3 regions of the Tatumella ptyseos genome follow, and region 2 is predicted to be linked to each of the others. Evidence: predicted binding sites of a transcription regulator. Region 2 holds the regulator's gene; each other region holds the start of a gene.
What was found. The regulator Fur, encoded in region 2, represses iron uptake genes when iron is present. The targets are predictions, from matches to a motif close to ATAATAATGAGAACNACTATCAA.
Positions count from the first base shown of each region.

Region 1: QJR74_RS14320 (TonB-dependent siderophore receptor) is a predicted target of Fur. The motif match lies at 1,286-1,308, and genes of this name have one in related genera.
Region 3: fes (enterochelin esterase) is a predicted target of Fur. The motif match lies at 1,191-1,213, and genes of this name have one in related genera.

Region 1 is NZ_CP130649.1:3,033,089-3,035,367, reverse strand. It holds gene QJR74_RS14320 (TonB-dependent siderophore receptor) at 1-1,213, opposite strand, end outside; gene QJR74_RS14315 (NAD(P)/FAD-dependent oxidoreductase) at 1,480-2,279, opposite strand, start outside.
Region 2 is NZ_CP130649.1:1,010,765-1,013,043, reverse strand. It holds gene ybfE (LexA regulated protein) at 1-259, shown strand, start outside; gene fldA (flavodoxin FldA) at 380-910, shown strand; gene fur (ferric iron uptake transcriptional regulator) at 1,009-1,455, shown strand; gene QJR74_RS04895 (hypothetical protein) at 1,508-2,279, opposite strand, start outside.
Region 3 is NZ_CP130649.1:2,798,341-2,800,619, reverse strand. It holds gene fes (enterochelin esterase) at 1-1,127, opposite strand, end outside; gene QJR74_RS13250 (TonB-dependent siderophore receptor) at 1,349-2,279, shown strand, end outside.

The DNA of each region.
Region 1 (2,279 bases), 1.2 Mb from region 2:
CGCCGGTGAAAGGATTAATTGACGAAGCCACACCACTCGCATCTTTATGCCGGTTGGTATATTCGTGATATTCCGCGCCGATAACGACTTTATGCTGAATTTCTCCAGTTTTTAAATTCGCTATTAATTGATTGTCTGTTGCTACGGCGGACAATGAGGACCGAGATCCTGAATAATAGCGATTTAAGATATCACTATCCGGTTGCCAACCAATTTGATAGACCTGATCGAGATCGACATTGGAATGACTATAACTTCCTGTCGAGTGGACTGACCACGTATCATTAAAGTTATGTGAGAAGTCATAACTATAGATCTGTTCGTGGCGTTTGAATTGGTCCAAAGAGGGATCGGCATCACTGAAACTTGTACTGAGCCTTTTACCATTATGACTATATAAGCTGCCGTCGCCAGGTTCTGAGCCGTGGAAACCACCAGAAGGGTCTTTCTGTAGATAAGCTTTTAATAATAGCGAGGTATCACTGTCTGGTTGCCACAATAAGGACGGTGAAATGGCATAATGTTCTTCTCGGGTATGGTCAAATTGTGTATGACTCTGATGGCCGATACCGGTTAAACGAAAAGCCCATTGGTCATTGATTGCATTGGTATAATCCATGGCAACGCCGCTGGTGCTATGGTTACCGTAATAGGTTTTGAAGTGTCCTTCTTCAGCAAATTGCGGGCGTTTTGAGGTTTCCATCACTAAGCCACCGGGGACGGTTTGGCCGTAAAGGGCGGAGGAAGGCCCCTTGATTACATCAATTCGCTCTAAGAACCATGGATCGACTTGTAACACGTTATAACTGCTGGGATCACTCATTAAACGCATACCGTCAAGGAAGATATTATCGACGTCGCCACCGTGGAAGCCACGCAGTGATACGGTATCGTAGCGGGTTGCTGCACCTCCGAAATTAGTAAACGCCCCTGCAGTATAGTTTAAGGCATCGTTAACCGTCATTGCACCTTGGTCAATCATCTGTTGACGAGTGATGACCGAGACAGATTGGGGAGTGGTAATAAGCGGTTGATCCGTTTTACTCGCACCAGAACTGGTTTTGGCGGTATAACCGTGCGTTTCTGAAACGGCACTATCTTCAGGTGCAGCGGTGACAACAACCGTGTTGTCTGCGGCATAACTCAGAGGGGGAGCGGATAGTACCAATGACACCAGAAAAGCATGACGCTTAAGCGGGAATAACGTCTTCATTATTTTTATTTACCTCAACAGTCAGGGCGCAAGTGACTCAGAGAATCCGAAGCTGGATTCTATCTATTGATAATAAGAACGAGAATTATTATCTTTTATTGACGTGGTTGCAACAGCATCCGTCGCTAATTAATTATCTACCTGTATATCGCTGGGTAAGGCACGGTAGTCACAGAGAAACTGTAATGGAAACAGGCATTTTAAGGTGGGGTCATAAAGCCTATATCTATGAAGATATAGGCTCTAAGGGTAGTGTGACGGAATGCTTAGCTAAATCTATACAGGCTAAAAGCTTTGGGGTTCAAGACCGGGGTATTTCCTAAGAGCAAATCTGCTGCGATAGAAGAGGAAACGGGGCTTTCAGTCATCCCCCAACTTGTCGCGGTATTGACGACTAAGCCTGGACATTCATTGACGACAGAAATAATGGGTGACTCGTCGGGGGCAACAGCCATTGCACCACTCCATTGATCAATTAGTTTTGAATTATTGAAGGCCGGAAATTCTTTTTTCAAAGTGGCTAGTGATTCATTTAGGTCTTTAACGTCTGCTACGGCAACCATGTCGCGGTTTGACTCGAAAGGAGACTGTTTATCTAACGACCATTTTGTTTTTTGCTTAAAAGAGTTGAGAAGTTGCTCATTGATAGAGAAATGAACAAAGACATCCTCTGGGGCAAGTAGTGGTAAATACTTATAACCATAAATGAAAGAATCTTTGACGATAGGAATTACCTCTATCCTTGGAGAGGTAGCATAAGTCCCGTTCGCTTGTTCCCGGAAAAAGATATTCCCTGGTAACGCGACGTTCGCCCCTGGTAAGCCCGGTCCGCCGGTAATGAGTTGCTGAGATTGATAAGCAGGAAGGGTTTCAAGGTCGACGTCTAGATTCTGCATAAATAGTCTTGACCATGCACCGCCACATACTACCGCTCTGGTCGTTCTAATCGCCCCTTTTTCCGTGACAACGTCCGATACCGCGCCCCCTTGTTTTTCAATACCTCTTGCTGCGCACTGGGTATAAATTTTTACGCCAATTTTCTTTGCATAGTCGGCCATTCTGAACG
Region 2 (2,279 bases):
AACAACCCTAGACTTGTTTGCAGAAGAGCGCCGGCCTGGCCGCCCTAAGACAAGTCCTTTGACACGCGATGAGCAGTTGCGTATTAATAAGCGTAATCAGTTAAGACGAGATAAAGACAAGGGCTTACAGCGCGTTGAACTGAAAATGCCCAGTGAAATTGTTGAAGCACTGAACACGCTAGCAGACCAACATAATATGAGCCGTAGTGAATTAATCGAGACAATGATCGCTTCTCAACTCGCGCTCAGCCGCAGCTAATTCGCACTCACGGATAAATCTGTAGACTTTACAAGTTCCGCAAGATTTTCAGGTCTGTTATCATCGTCGCAATAATTATCCACCCTATTTAGAACATAGATTCAAGAGGTAAACCTCCCCATGGCAATCGTAGGCATCTTTTTCGGTAGTGATACCGGCAATACTGAAAATATCTCAAAAATGATTCAGAAGCAGCTTGGAAAAGAGGTTGCGGACGTTCACGATATTGCAAAATGTGCCAAAGAGGATCTTGAAGCTTATGATATAATGCTGCTAGGTATCCCTACTTGGTATTACGGTGAAGCCCAATGTGATTGGGATGATTTCTTCCCAACGTTAGAAGAAATTGATTTTTCCGGCAAATTAGTTGCACTATTTGGTTGCGGCGACCAAGAAGATTATTCTGAATACTTTTGTGATGCCTTAGGAACAATTCGAGATATTATTGAACCTAAAGGTGCGGTCATTGTTGGGCACTGGCCAACTGAAGGCTATCATTTCGAAGAGTCGAAAGGACTCGCCGACGATAAACACTTCTTAGGCTTGGCTATCGATGAAGATCGTCAACCCGAACTCACGAATGAACGTGTAACAAGCTGGGTGCAGCAGATTTCAGATGAGATGCAGCTAAAAGAAATCCTTAATGCTTGATGGGGTTTTTCTACCAATTGTGTTACTGTAATAGGCGAATTTAAATATAAGAGGGGCTGCTCAATGCCCCTTTTAATAAAGCAACAGGACAATACTGCATGACTGATAACAACTCTGCACTGAAAAAAGCTGGTCTGAAGGTCACGCTACCAAGATTAAAAATTTTGGAAGTGCTTCAAGAACCAGAATGTCACCACGTCAGTGCGGAAGATTTGTATAAGCGGCTTATTGATATGGGTGAAGAAATTGGTTTAGCGACCGTTTATCGCGTCCTTAACCAATTTGATGATGCAGGCATCGTTACCCGCCACAATTTCGAAGGTGGAAAATCAGTTTTCGAATTGACCCAGCAGCAGCATCACGATCATTTGATCTGCTTAGACTGTGGTCGTGTCATTGAGTTTTCAGACGAATTTATTGAGACTCGTCAACGCGATATCGCGAAGCGCTTTGGTATTAAATTAACTAACCATAGCTTATATCTTTACGGTCACTGCACCGATGGCGATTGTCGAAAAGACGATACGCTACATGAAGAGCGTTAAGTTAATCTGTAAAAAAGACCCACGCTGGCGTGGGTTTTTTTATATCTATCGCTTATTTCAATACTGTCACGGGGCTGCTGATCCCTCTAAGCTGCCCCCTCTTTCTAACACTTTCCCGTCGAGAATGAGCTGAAGCTGTCGAACGAAGTTGATGGGCAAAAACGTGTACGGCTTGACTGATATCGGCTTTCATCATCGTCGGTGGCTCGATAAGTTGGCCACTCTCTAAATGGTAACAAAGCTCCGCCCCTTCATTCGCCTCCATAAAGATAACCTCACGGATATCCCGCTGCTGCTGTGTGAAATAATTTAGTTTCTGTTGTTGGGTCAGATTCCAGCGCTCGCTAAGATGGCTTTGATGTAGCGTGGCAATAAAAGGCATAATATCGACAGAAGCTCGATTCAACAGATAAAGCCCTTGATTCACTAATACATACAGCCTATTCATTACCAGGCGATAGCGTTGGTAATCGCTAAACTTTTGTCTTATCGGTACTCGACTTTCTTCTTCATGCTCACTTGTCGCAAGTAAGGCTGTCAGGGCGATAGCTTCTTCGAACCAAGTGTCTATGCCAGCAGATAATGAGCGGTCGCTCTCGACAAAAGCACGATATCTATCGAAACTTTCCGCCTTATTATAGAGTGTCGCGGCTAAATAAAGACCTTTTTCGCTTGAAGCGATTGTTGCAGTGGCTAGCATGATTTGTCGCCCTATCGCGGTTAAGACTTCCGACAGATTATGCTGCGCTAACGCATGCTGCCCCTTTTGTGCATTATGGTTAAGACGTCTAGCACTTAACAATAAAGTCGAGTGGACGAGAGGG
Region 3 (2,279 bases), 1.4 Mb from region 2:
GGGATGTGGTAATGACTTAACCACTTATCCATTTCACGATTGGCCTCGCAAATTAAGGTTTCGCGACAACCGGCTTCTAGCAAAATGTGACGAGGGGCAATAGAGGGAGTTTGTTGCTGTAATTGTTGAATCAAGTAACCCGCAGCTTGGCCCCGATTTGGCCACCAGAATGAACCAGAAAGGCTGAGCGCTTTACCGTAAAGTTCTGGCCAATTGAGGCAAGCATAGACTGAGGCAAGCCCACCAAAGCTTTGCCCTGTTACTAAGGTTCGGTCAGGGGCCTGTTGCCAGTTAAACACCTGTTTAATTAACGGGAGTAACTCCTCATTAATAGCCTGCCAAAACTCGGCATTACAGGGATATTCACGCCCGCGATGCTCACGATCAATGATTTCAGGCATGATGTAGAGGGCTACGGGGAGCTTGCCCTTATCCGTTAATTGTTGCAGTGGGCTGGCAATGGGGAGAGTGTTTGCCCAGAATTGGCCATCAAGTAATAAGGCTAAATGCTGGTAATTTACTGTTTCGTCCTTCGCCGTACCGTAGCACCAGACCCGACGTTCATTCCCCAATCGATGACTCTTCCAAGTAATGACCTTAAGGGGGATAGAGCTGTCTTCTCCTCGATCCCATGCTTGCCACTCGGCTTGCAAGGGTGCATCCGGAAGGTGTAGGGGAGAGACAGACATGCCTCGGCCGGCGGACCAAGAGCGTAACCTGTTGAGTCTATCGTGCTGGGCATGCTGGAATTGTTCCCGCCACCATTCACGACGCTGGAAAATATCTTGGTTTTGTAACCCTACATCGTTATTTGAATCAGGAATTAAGCAGTAGCTTCCTCGCCAGCGAGAGGGCAAGGTGAGGCTAAGATGCCAGACATCGGTATCGAGATATCGGACTAGGGATACCGGTGGATTCGGCTGATGGTGGTCAGTGATTCCGGTAATATTAAGCCACACCGCTTGTATGGGCTGCTCGTTAGTTGTTGTCACTGGTTGACGCCAAAGAAAGGTCACCCGGCACTGTTGCGCATCAATGGGTTCAAGGCGCGGTAAACCTTGTTGTTGCTGTGCTTGCCACCACAGCTCGGTACCGGTATCAGAGGTAAACCATTCAGGAATAAGCATGTGCAAAATTATCTTTTATAGCCGCTACCTGCGAATAGCGTTGAGAAGCGAGATTTATTGATAATAGTATTGATAATTATTTTCATCTGCAATAGATTGCAATCTCTCTTTACGTTGTTTGTCATTTATTGCGCTTTTAATGACAGAATATGACCGGTTACGTAAAGGCTCCTTACTAAACACACACACAGCACAGACCTAGGGAACTGGGATTATAACAAATGAAAAAATTATCATTTCTTTCTGCTGCAATTTGTCTTGAGCTAGGTAGCTCGCTTTTTCTTTATTGCACGCCGGTTTCAGCGGCTTCAACGGATACTACTGTCAATACCTCAGCGACGGATGAAACCCCAACACAAACCTCTGGTGACGAAGCATTATCTACCAAAGAAGCCTCGCATAACTCCATCGTCGTAACGGCACGTCAGCAAACGCTTCAAGCGCCTGGTGTTTCGACGATCTCATCCGAGGCAATACGAAAACACCCCCCTGCTCGCGATGTATCGGAAATTATTCGTACGCAGCCTGGGGTGAATTTGACAGGTAACTCGACCAGCGGGCAGCGGGGGAATAACCGTCAAATTGATATTCGGGGCATGGGACCAGAAAATACCTTGATCTTGATCGATGGCCGTCCAGTTAGTAGTAAAAACTCCGTGCGTTATGGATGGCGGGGCGAGCGAGATTCACGGGGTGATACCAACTGGGTACCACCAGAAATGATTGATCATATTGAAGTCATCCGTGGACCTGCTGCGGCGCGCTACGGTAGCGGGGCAATGGGTGGGGTGGTCAACATCATCACCAAGCAAGCGAATAAGGAGTGGCATGGCTCTTGGAACGCGTATTACAACGTTCCGCAACACAAATCTGAAGGCTCGACCAAACGAACAAACTTCAGCTTGATGGGCCCAGCAACCGATAGTCTAACCTTAAGTATTTGGGGAAATATCGATAAGACTCAGGCAGATGCTTATGATATCAACCAAAGCCATTCAGCACCGCGTGTAGGCCCACTTTACAAAGGAAGTTTTCCTGCTGGAAGAGAAGGGGTACGAGATAAAGACCTTCATGGTAAACTGAACTGGGAATTTGCGCCTAATCAGCACCTAGAATTCGAAGCCGGGACCAGCCGCCAAGGAAATATTTATG